One region of the Pandoraea norimbergensis genome, then DNA from elsewhere that is predicted to be linked to it. Evidence: predicted binding sites of a transcription regulator. Region 1 holds the regulator's gene; the other holds the start of a gene.

Region 1 (6,030 bases):
GCTTGGCGGCAGGTGCCGGGGTGCCGGCGGCCGACAGACATTGCTTCATAAACGCCTTGCGATCGTCGCCCGTCTTGCCGGTCGCTTGTTGATTGCAGGCGGTCATCTTGTTGTTCTGCGAGTTCGCCTTGGGTGCCGCCGGTGCTGCGGCCGTTTGGGCGAAAACGGGCGATGCGAGCAGCGGGGACAGCAGGAGCAGTGCAGCGAGTGCTTTCTTCATGGTCGTCTCTCCATAGGGTCGGACACGCAAGGGGAAGGACTGCGTGGCGATTACAACATGAAAGAAAACGCGCCGCAATCGCGCGGCGTTGACAGAAAAACGCAGAAATTGCGGTAAACCCGGGGGATTGGGTTGGCCTTTGCGGTGCCGGGGCCTAGAGCAGCTTGCCCTGCATGCCGTCCGGGTCCTGCATGGCCTGGCGCTGACGCTCCATGAAGTCCTTGAGCGTATCGATGCCGCGCAGTTGCAGTATCGTGTTGCGCACGGCGGCTTCGACCAGCACGGCGAGGTTTCGCCCGGCCGCCACTTGCAAGATCACTTTGTTGATGGGCAGACCCAGCACATCGACCGTTTGCGCTTCGAGCGGCAGGCGCTGGAATTCGCCATCGGGGCGGCGCACCAGTTGCACGATCAGCTTGAGCTTCATTTTGCGGCGAACGGCCGTCTCACCGAAGATCGTCTTGATGTCGAGCAGGCCGAGGCCACGGACTTCCAGCAGGTTCTGCAACAGCGGCGGACAGCGGCCTTCGACGAAATCGGGCCCAAGACGCACGAAATCGACGGCATCGTCGGCGACCAGCCCGTGTCCACGGCTAATCAGTTCCAGACCAAGCTCACTCTTGCCGAGGCCCGAATCGCCCGTCAGCAGCACGCCCATACCCAGAATGTCGATAAAAACGCCGTGCATCGTGCAACGTGGTGCGAACACGCGTGAAATGTACAGGCGCAGGCTATCGATGACCGAAGCGGTCGAGAGCGGGGTCGTGAACAGCGGGGTCGATGAACGCGTGCAGCGCAGCACGAGATCGGGCGGCGCTTCGAGGCCGTCGGCCACCACCAGGAACGGCGGCTCCAGCGCAATCACCTCGCCCATATGACGCTTGCGGTTTTCTTCCGTCAGACGCTGGTAGTAGCGCAGTTCGGCTTCGCCGAGCACCTGAATACGGTTCGGGTGGATGAGGTTCAAGTGACCGACGAGGTCGGCGCTCGATGTGGCCGTGGCCACGCTCTCCGGCGTGAAGCCGCGCTCCCACCCCTCATGGCCGGTCAGCCACGACAGCCGCAGCGTGGCGGCGTTGTCGTCGAAAATGCTTTGCGCGTTGATGCCGGTCAGTTCCACCGCGTCGCCTCGTTCGGTTGGGGGTGTGGGGGTCTACGCTACGGGGCTTGTCTGGCGTGTGGGCTCAGGGCTGCCAATTCGCGAGTGCCGTATGAATGTCTTCGGCGCTCGGTGCATTCGACAACGTCTCGCGCATCGATCGATCCGAAAGCAATTGTGCGATTTCGGACAGGATTTCGAGATGTTGCTGGGTGGCTTGTTCGGGCACCAGAAGGAAAAACAGCAGGGACACCGGCTGGCCGTCAGGCGCTTCGAAGGGGATCGGCGCTTCCAGGCGCACGAATGCTGCCATCGGATGCTTCAGGCCCTTGATACGGCCATGCGGAATCGCCACGCCTTCACCGAGCCCGGTCGAGCCAAGTCGCTCGCGCGCGAAGAGATTGTCGGTGATGACAGCGCGGGTGAGCCCGGCATTGCTCTCGAATAGGAGCCCGGCTTGCTCGAAGACGCGCTTCTTGCTGGTGACGGAGAGTCCAAGCAGGATGTTGGACGCAGGTAAGAGTTTGACTAAACGGTTCATCTTGTAATGCGGGCGAACGCGTAGTCGCCCTCCAACCCCCGATTGACCTCGCATTATAGACCACCTGCCGCCGACCCCTGCGCCATTCCCCAGAAATGCGCCGGACCATATAAAAGGGGCCGTTCAACGGCCCCGCGGTGGGTGATGCCAGACTATGACAGACGCAATTGCAGGCGCGAGGTTCCGCGCGGGCTTTCGCCGGTGTCAGTCGACGCGACTACCACGCCAGAAAGCACTCATTGCAGCGGTTCCTGCTCGGGCGGCTGCTGATGCTTGATGGCCTCGCGACCGTGGTCCTGAACCTTGTCCTTGAACTGGATTACCTTGCGGTCGAGCATATCGATCAGCTTGTCGATGGCGGCGTACATATCTTCGTCACACTTCTCGACGAAAATCTCCTTACCCTTGAGAAACACCGTAATGCTGGCTACTTGGCGTCCGGTTTTCTCCTTGGTCTTGTCGACAGAGAGGATCACCTCGGCGCCCATCACTTGATCGAAATGGCGCAACACGCGATCAAGCTTGTTAATCACAAATTCGCGCAGCGAAGGCGTGAGTTCGAGATGGTGTCCACTGATCTTCAGATTCATAGCTGCTCTCCTTGCTGAAATGCCGAAGTGCAGGCCACGTCACAAATGACGGGCTAGCGGGAGTGCGAGCCATTCATGTGACGCAATGTCGCACTGCGGCGTTATGCCCCAGCAGGCCAACACGGCTCACCAGGACTGTCCTACAAAGATTTGCGCAAGTTGACTGCGGGAATTCGCATGGCTTCGCGGTATTTCGCGACAGTGCGTCGCGCCACCACAAAACCTTGCTCTGCCAGCAGTTCCGCGATACGGCTGTCGGAAAGGGGGCTCTGCGGGTCTTCGGCTCCTATCAGTTGCTTGATGAGGGCACGGATGGCCGTGGATGACGCGGCCCCTCCGGCTTCCGTCGCGACGTGAGAACCAAAGAAGTACTTGAGCTCGAAAGTTCCAAATGGAGTGAGCATGTACTTACTGGTTGTCACCCGCGAAATCGTGGATTCGTGTAAACCCAGCGTATCAGCAATCTCGCGCAAAACCAAGGGGCGCATGCCGATTTCGCCGTGGGAGAAGAAGTTCTTTTGACGCTCGACAATCGCCTGCGCGACCCGCAGGATCGTGTCGAAACGCTGCTGAATGTTCTTGATCAGCCAGCGCGCTTCCTGCAATTGCTGTTGGAGGTTCCCGGTGCCCGGATCGTTGCGATTATTTCGCAGAATTCGCGCATACATCTCATTGATGCGCAGACGCGGCATCACCTCGGGATTGAGCTCCGCCGTCCAGCCGCTGCCCTGCCGGCGCACGAGGACGTCGGGAATGACGTAGTCGGCCTGCGGCGTGCCGTAGGCGGCCCCCGGAAACGGGTCGAGCGAGCGAATGAGCTGATGCGCGGCGCGCAGGCTGTCTTCGCCGACACCGAGTACACGGCGCAGTCGCGTGTAGTCACGTGCGGCAAGCAGTTCCAGGTGATCGGAGACGATGCGCAGCGAAATCGTGCGCACCGGGCTCGCAGGCAGCCGCTGCAATTGCAGCCGCAGGCATTCGGACGGGGTGCGCGCGCCGACGCCGGCCGGGTCGAAGCTTTGCAGCAGCGCCAGCGCGGCATTGATCTCTTCGGCTTCCAGCGACAACTCTTCGGCCACTTCCGCCTGAATTTCATCGAGCGTGGTGCCCAAATAACCGTCTTCGTCGAGCGACTCGATCAGAAACTCCACCAGCGCGCGATCGCGCGGCGCGGCCTTGGTCACGCGCAACTGGGCCAGCAGGTGTTCACGCAGATTCGGATGATCGACGTGCAGTTGCGGGCGCGAGTTGTTGTCGTCGTCGTCGGTGGCATTGCCCGTGCGGGCGAAGTCGTTCAGGCTCCAGTCGCTGCCGCTGTCCTGGCCGTTATCGTCGAAGCGCGCTTCGCCATCGAGCTCGCGTGCCTCGTCGTGACCGTTACCCTCTGACGGCGCGTCGTTCGTGCTGCTGACCGATGTCGTGCGTTCATTGCGAAGCGAGCCGTCGGTGCCGACGCGCACGGACCCGGCGAGCCAGTCGTCTTCGCGCTCGAGCATCGGGTTCTGGGTGAGGGCATGCTCGACTTCCTGCTGAAGTTCGAGCGTCGACAGTTGCAGCAACCGGATCGATTGTTGCAACTGGGGGGTGAGGGTCAGGTGCTGCGAGGTGCGGAGTTGGAGGGTCGGTTTCATAACGTTTCTCGCCTTCATTGTAGAGGCTTTGTCACGTCAGCGAAACCGGCCTGCCTCGCTATCGGAGGCAGGGTTTACATGCGAAAAATTAGCTTTACATCCGGAAATTTTCGCCCAGATAAACGCGCCGGACGCTTTCGTCGGCAACGATCTGGTCAGGCGTGCCGGCGGCGAGCACCGAGCCTTCGCTGATGATGTACGCGTGGTCGCAGATACCGAGCGTTTCGCGCACGTTGTGGTCGGTAATCAGGACACCGATACCTCGGTCTTTCAGGAAGCGCACGATGCGTTGAATTTCCAGCACGGCGATCGGATCCACCCCGGCGAACGGCTCGTCGAGCAGGATGAAGCGCGGCTGGGTGGCCAGCGCGCGGGCAATTTCCACACGGCGACGCTCGCCGCCCGAGAGCGACATGGCCGGGTTTTCGCGCAGGTGCGCCACTTGCAGCTCGTCGAGCAACGACTCGATGCGGCGCTCGATTTCATCGCGCTTGAGCGGTTTGCCCTGCGCATCGACCTGCAATTCGAGCACGGCGCGAATATTGTCTTCGACCGTGAGCTTGCGGAACACCGACGCTTCCTGCGGCAGATACGAGACACCCATGCGCGCGCGCTCGTGAATCGGCAGTTCGCTGATCAGGTTGCCATCCAACTGAATCTCACCGTCGTCGGCAGGCACCAGCCCCACGATCATGTAGAACGACGTGGTCTTGCCGGCGCCGTTGGGCCCGAGCAGCCCCACGACTTCGCCGCTTTTCACGTCGAGCGAGACGTCCTTGACGACGGTACGGGCACCGTATTGCTTCTTGAGCGAGCGCACGACGAGCGCGCTGGGCTTGCCGACCATGCCGGCGCCCTGGTTGATGCTGGAAGCGTTGCTTTGGTCGGGATTACTCACGCGGATTCTCTAGGCGTTTGGAAGGCGCCAGCGCCGGCAGGTCGCCCTTGGGCGCTGCGGCGGCAGGCTTGCTCGCGCCGCCGGGCTGCGCTTGGTTTGCGCCCGTGGCATTGCGAGGCGCGAGCGTCGCACGCACGCGGCCGTTCGGATTGTTCGAATTGACCTGATCGGCGCCGCTATTGGCGGTGTACACCTCGTTGTACGTATCGTACGTGATCACGCTGCCGTGAATCTCGTCGAGCACCTTCGTGCCACCGGCCAGACGCTTGAGCGTGGCCTGCGTGGTCAGCGTGGCGACTTCGGTCTTGCCGTTGTAGTAGATCGTCTGGCCCCAGCCGTCGATGTACTCGTCCAGGCCGTCGCGCTTCTGGCGCATGTAAGCGAGCGGGCCGCCCGGCTTGTAGTAAGCGGTGGCGTACTGATAGCCCTCCGGATCCTGAGTCACTTCGACACGATCGGCCTTGAGGAGAATGGTCCCCTTGGTCATCGTCACGTTGCCGGTGAAGATGTTGACCTGCTTGAGGTCGTCATAGCTCATGTGATCCGCTTCGATGTTGAGCGGCTTGTCGCGGTCGGCGTGCTCGGCATGGGCGAGCGGCGACGCCAGCGCGCCGAGCACCGCGAACGCGGCGGCCAGCGCGCGCAGCGAGCGAGTCAATGAGCTACCCAACGAGCGGCGGATGCCGTCAAGCGGTTGATATGAAGCGGGTCGCAGGTAAGGGCGATCGGTCATGGGGTCTTGGGGCCCTGTGTTGTCTTGGGTGGCGCGCTCGGGGCAGCGGCTGCCGGAGCGCCAGTTCTTGCGGCGGGCTGGGCCGGCGGCTTGTTGCCGAGCTCGGCCGGCTGGATTGTGCCATGCACATTGCCGAGCAATTGTACGGCCCGCGAGATGTTATTGAAAATCATGCCGTCGCCGTACATCACGGACTGGCCGCGATACAACACCACCGGCAGCTCCGTGCGCACGATGTCTTCATTCACGAGCACCTGAAAGTGCTCGGACAGCGCACGCATTTCAGGGTCGCGCGGCCCGGGCTGGCGGACCACCAGA
Region 2 (6,030 bases), 2.0 Mb from region 1:
CGCACCAGACCGGATCGTCACGCGCAGTTCGTGCTGCCCGCTCAACACGCAGTCTTCCACACGGGGTAACGTGGGGGCGCCTGCATGCCGATAGATCCGTGAAAGCGCAGGTTTCATAGTCGATAGTCTCCTTGCTCTTCGAGCATCGTCTTGATTTGCTTCTTCACGATCTTGCCGTAGCCCGACTTGGGCATGGCATTCCAGAACACGAAGCGGCGCGGCCACTTGTAGCGGGCAATACGCGCTTCGAGATGTCCCAGCAACTCGTCGGCTTGCGCGGCCATCCCCTCGCGGGCCACCACGACCGCCAGCCCGCTCTCACCCCACTTGGGGTCGGGCACGCCGAGCACTGCGCACTCCGACACCGCCGGGTGCGTGAGCAACGCTTCTTCGATCTCGCGCGGATACACGTTCGAGCCGCCCGAGATGTACATATCCGACGCGCGTCCCGTGATGTACAGGAACCCCTGCTCGTCGACATGACCCAGATCGCCGGTGTGGAACCAGTCGTTCTTGAACGCCTTGGCGTTGGCATCGGGGTTGTTGTGATAGCCCATGAACACTGCCGGGCCACGCACGCAAATCTCGCCGGAACCGAACGGCGGCTGACGCATGCCGTGCTCGTCGAGAATCGCCACCTCCATGCCCGTGCGCGGCAAACCGCACGTGCCCACGCGCGCATCGGGTGCGTCGTCGTCATCGCCATGCAACCACGGCGGCAGTACGGTAATGTTGCCCGTCACTTCGCCCAGACCGTAGTACTGCACGAGCACGCGGCCCAGCTTTTGCAGCGCGTATTTCTGATCGGCGCGATACATCGGCGCCCCCGCGTAAATCACAAAACGCAGCGAGCTGTGATCGTATTCGTCGACGGATGGATCTTCGACCAGCATCTTCACGATGGTCGGTACGGTGAACATGTTGTCGATGCGGTGACGCTCGACCGCCTGCCAGACCTGCGCGGCGTCCATCTTCTCGCCCGGCAGCAGCACGCTTGCGGCACCGCGCGCCGTGTTGACGATGGCGTGAATGCCCGCACCGTGCGAAAGCGGTGCGACGACCATCGAGCGGCTGCGATACGTGATGCCGGGCATCAGGTCCGCCAGATGGTTGGTGACGACGAACGCCATCTGCCCGTGCGAGAGCACACCGGCCTTGGGGTGCCCCGTCGTCCCCGATGTATAGAAGAACCACAGCGGGTCCTCGTACTCGACTTCCTCCTCGAACTCGGGCGCGCCCATGTGCTCGGCGACCAGCGTCTCGTAGTGCAACTCGCCAGCGCGCGGCGTGCCCAATGCAATCACGTGGCGCAGCGCAGGCGAAGCCGCTTTCACTGCGTCGACATGGCCTTCGAAGCCCGCGTCGTAGATCATCACGCAGGCCCCGCTCGACTGCCCTAGATAAGCGGCTTCAGGTGCGGTGATACGGAAGTTCGTGGGCACCCAGATCGCACCAAGTTTGAACGCGATCCACGCACTCTCGAAGATCGGCAGGTTGTTGCGCGAATGCACGAGCAGCTTGTCGCCCTTGCCCACACCGAGCTTGCGCAGCGCATCGACGACGGCATTCACGCGCGCGTCGATCTCGCCCCAGGTCGTCACCTTGTCGCCGATGATCAACCCCGCCTCGTCCGGATGGCGCCGGGCAACGTCGGCCAACAGGCGGCCGAGATTCATGACCTTCTTGAGCATCTTGCTCGTCTCCTCTGCTTTCCTCTTAGTCTTCTTTGCCCGGCCTGCATCGGCGCGCATAGGCGTCCAATAACAGGCCTCGGGCCGCGTGCCGGTCAGCGCGCTTCGAGAATGCTCACGTAGTTGGCCACCGCGGCGCCGCCCATGTTGAACACGCCCGCGAGTTTGGCATTGGGAATCTGCATGCCGCCCGCCGTACCGGTGAGTTGCATCGCCGCCATCACGTGCATCGAGACGCCCGTGGCGCCGACCGGATGTCCCTTGGACTTCAGGCCGCCCGACGGGTTGACCGGCAGCAGGCCGTCTTTTTCCGTCAGCCCTTCGGCCACGACGTTGGCGCCCTGACCCGGCTTGGCCAGCCCCATGGCTTCGTACTCGATCAGCTCGGCGATGGTGAAGCAGTCGTGCGTCTCGACCAGCGACAGGTCCTTGAGCGACACCCCGGCCACGCCGAGCGCCTGACGCCATGCATGCTGGCCGCCTTCGAACGCGAGCGCGTCGCGGCGCGAGAGCGGCAGGTAGTCGTTGACCTGCACGGCCGCCCGGAAGCCCACGGCCTTCGGCATGGTGCGGGCAACGTCGGCCTTCGAGATCACCAGTGCGGCAGCGCCGTCGGAGACCATCGAGCAATCGGTGCGCTTGAGCGGACCCGCCACAAACGGGTTCTTGTCGGAGACGTTGCGGCAGAAGTCGTAGCCGAAGTCGCGACGCATGTGCGCGTACGGATTGTCCGTGCCGTTGCGATGGTTCTTCGCCGCGATGCGCGCGAGCGCGTCGGACTGGTCGCCGTAGCGGTCGAAGTACTGCTGCGCAATGGTGCCGAACACACCGGCGAAACCGCCCGGAATGCCGGCTTCTTCACGCGCATACGAACACTTGAGCAGCACTTCGCCGACCTGCGGCGTGGCGAGCTCGGTCATCTTCTCGAAGCCGATCACGAGCACGTGCGTCGCCTTGCCGGCTTCGATCGATTGCAGCCCGCCGTGCACGGCAGCCGAACCCGTCGCGCAAGCGTTTTCGTAACGCGTGGCGGGTTTGAAGCGCAGGCCGGGAATGTTGTTGAAGACGAGCGACGACGGGAAGTCCTGATACAGGAAACCGCCATTGAAAGTGCCGACATGAATCGAATCGATCTGCTCGGGCGCGAGGCCCGCATCATCGAGCGCGGCTTGCGCGACTTGGGCCAGCAGAACTTCGGCGTCGACGTTATCGAGTTTGCCGAACTGGGAGTGGGCCCAGCCGGTAAGGCATGCAGCAACCATGAAGTTTCTCCGGAAAATTGGGGTGATCCAGACTCCGGTGAGCAATTTCGATGCCAGATTCGCGCGGTTCATGATCGCCACGGCATCGAAAGCCGATTGCGCGGCAAGACGGTGGAGCGATTCGCAGAAGATTCGCCCCGCCGTCCGGACACACGCTTATGGCGTGCGCGCAATTGACGTAAGCGTAAAGCGGGACTCCTAAGCGCATCAAGTGAATTCGAAAGCTTGGCGCATGAAACGAATTTGCTGTGGCGCAGCATGGCTCACCAAGGGAGGCAGGCGGTGACCCGACTGCGACAGGTGTCTCACCGGCGGCGACATTCACACGAGACAGTTGTCGCACGGGCCGCCGCGCCATGCGACAGGTGTCGCACGCCCGCTGGCCGTCGATTCCCTGCCCCGGCACGCCCGTCATGGTGCGCTATCCGCCTGTTCCACCAGACAAAAGCCGTTGCGCGGGCCTATTGGGATGCCGCTGAGATGACGTTGAGATTGCGTGGATGTTTAACAACGTAAGGGTTTTCCCGTCAGGGCGTCGAACTGGCATTCGATTTGCGTAAGATAGCCAAGCCACTTGTGAGCCCGCGTTCCGAGTTGGCAGGAAGGTTGCAGGGCAACACGCCTGACCCGTCCCGCTTCAGACGCAGTCACCAAACCTATAAATCAAGGAGACATGCAGTATGAGCACCATGGATCGTCGCCACTTCATCAAAGTCGTGGCCGCCTCATCGGCCGCTGCCGCCACGGGGTTGTACCAAACGCAGGCGCATGCCGCCGAAATCACGCTGAAGTTCGCCAACAACCTGCCGATCAGCCACCCGATGAACATCCGCGCCAAGGAGATGGCGCAGAAGATCGCGGATCAGTCGAAAGGCCGCGTGGACTTCCAGATCTACCCGAACAACCAGCTCGGCACCGATAGCGACATGCTGAGCCAGATTCGCTCGGGCGCCATCGACTTCTTCACACTCTCGCCGCTGATTCTCGGCACGCTCGTGCCGTCGGCGCAAATCTCGGGCGTGGGTTTCGCATTCAAGGACTACGGCCAGGTATGGGCCGCCATGGACGGCGATCTCGGTGCCCACGTGCGCGGGCAGATCGCCAAGACCACGGTCTTCGCGTTCGACAAGATCTGGGAGAACGGCTATCGCCAGATCACGACGAGCAACCGCCCGATCAACTCGCCCGCTGACCTCAAGGGCCTGAAGATTCGCGTGCCGACGAGCCCGCTGTGGACGTCGATGTTCCGCGCGTTCGATTCGTCGCCCACGTCGATCAACTTCTCCGAAGTCTATTCGGCGCTGCAAACGAAGATCGTCGAAGCGCAGGAAAACCCGCTCGCCCTGCTCACCACGGCCAAGCTGTACGAGGTGCAGAAGTACGTATCGATGACGAACCACATGTGGGATGGCTTCTGGTTCCTCGCCAACAAGCAGAAGTGGGACAAGATTCCGAAAGACTTGCAGGACATCATTACCGCCAACGTGAACGCCGCCGCACTGGTGCAGCGCGACGACGTGAAGAAGCTCAACGACGGCGTGATGGTCGAGCTCAAGCAAAAGGGTCTCGTGTTCAACGCACCGAACAACGAACAGTTCCGCGACAAGCTGCGCGCAGCGGGCTTCTACACGGAATGGCACAAGAAGTTCGGCGACGAAGCCTGGGCCATGCTCGAAAAGTACACCGGGAAGCTCGCGTAAATGGAAACGTTGACGATGACGGCCGAGCCCACGCACGCGCTCGCCCGCCTCTTCTGCCACGTCAACCGCGCGGTGATGAAAGTCACCGAGGCGGTTGCCGTGCTGCTGGTCGTGGCGGAGACTCTCATCCTGCTCGCGGGCGTAATCTCGCGCTACGGGTTCGACAATCCGCTCACCTGGTCGGATGAACTGGCGCAAATCCTGTTTATCTGGCTATCGATGCTCGGCGCGGTCATCGCGCTCGATCGCGGTGAGCACATGCGCCTGTCCGCCATCGTCAACAAGCTTCCTGCTGCGTGGCGTGACTGGTTTCAGACGATGGCCGCGCTCACGGTCTGCGTGTTCGTGGCACTCATCATCATGCCGGCGTACACGCATGCCATCGAGCAGATGGACATCACCACGCCCGCGCTCGAAATTCCCGATGGTCTGCGCGCCGCAGCACTGCCGGTCGGTGCGGCGCTCATGCTGCTTGCCGCAATCTCGCGCATGGCGCGCTGCTCCACGATGCGCCAGTTCGGGCTGGGCGTGCTGGTCGTCGCCGCGCTCGGTGCGGCACTGTGGCTCGGCCGCCCGGCGCTGATCGCGATGGGCAACTACAACCTGCTCGTGTTCTTCGTGCTGATCGTGGGCGTCTGTGTCGCGGGCGGCATTCCGATTGCGTTTGCGTTCGGGACGGCCACGCTCGGCTATCTCGCGCTCGTGACGGATGCCCCGTTGCAGATCGTCGTGAGCCGCATGGATGAGGGCATGTCGGGCCTGATCCTGCTGTCGGTGCCGCTCTTCGTACTGCTCGGTGCCCTGATCGAAATGAGCGGGCTGGCGCGCAGCCTGATCGAGTTCATGGCATCGCTGCTCGGTCACGTGCGCGGCGGTCTGCAATATGTGCTGCTCGGCGCGATGTTCCTCGTCTCGGGCATCTCCGGGTCGAAGGCTGCCGACATGGCCGCCGTTGCCCCGGCGCTGTTCCCCGAAATGCAACGCCGTGGCTCGAAACCGGAAGACCTCGTCGCGCTGCTGTCCTCGACAGGCGCGATGACGGAGACGATTCCACCGAGTCTCGTGCTGATCACCATCGGCGCGGTGTGCGGTGTGTCGATTACCGCGCTCTTCGTTGGCGGCCTGCTGCCGGCGGTGATCGCGACGCTCGCCATCGTGGTGGTGTGCTTCACCCGCTCGCGCAAGGAAGCGCCGAGCGCGGCCCGCCGCGCACCGTGGGGCGTGATCGGCAAGACGTTCATCATCGCGCTGCCGGCGCTTGCCCTGCCGATCCTGATCCGCACGGCCGTGATCGAAGGTGCTGCCACGGCCACGGAAGTCTCGACGGTCGGCATCGCCTACACGATCGTGATCGGCCTGATCGTGCACGCGTTCAAG

The links. The regulator sigma-54, encoded in region 1, starts transcription at its own class of promoters, with help from an activator protein. The targets are predictions, from matches to a motif close to TGGCANGNAANCTGCTTT.
Region 2: AT302_RS21125 (acetyl-CoA acetyltransferase) is a predicted target of sigma-54. The motif match lies at 2,992-3,009, and genes of this name have one in related genera.

What each region holds. Positions count from the first base shown of each region.
Region 1 is NZ_CP013480.3:653,305-659,334, forward strand. It holds gene AT302_RS02965 (PsiF family protein) at 1-220, opposite strand, end outside; gene hprK (HPr(Ser) kinase/phosphatase) at 375-1,340, opposite strand; gene ptsN (PTS IIA-like nitrogen regulatory protein PtsN) at 1,405-1,860, opposite strand; gene hpf (ribosome hibernation-promoting factor, HPF/YfiA family) at 2,097-2,450, opposite strand; gene AT302_RS02985 (RNA polymerase factor sigma-54) at 2,591-4,081, opposite strand; gene lptB (LPS export ABC transporter ATP-binding protein) at 4,176-4,928, opposite strand; gene lptA (lipopolysaccharide transport periplasmic protein LptA) at 4,972-5,712, opposite strand; gene lptC (LPS export ABC transporter periplasmic protein LptC) at 5,709-6,030, opposite strand, start outside.
Region 2 is NZ_CP013480.3:4,843,692-4,849,721, forward strand. It holds gene AT302_RS21115 (PPC domain-containing DNA-binding protein) at 1-117, opposite strand, end outside; gene AT302_RS21120 (acyl-CoA synthetase) at 114-1,691, opposite strand; gene AT302_RS21125 (acetyl-CoA acetyltransferase) at 1,787-2,953, opposite strand; gene AT302_RS21135 (TRAP transporter substrate-binding protein) at 3,634-4,653, shown strand; gene AT302_RS21140 (TRAP transporter large permease) at 4,669-6,030, shown strand, end outside.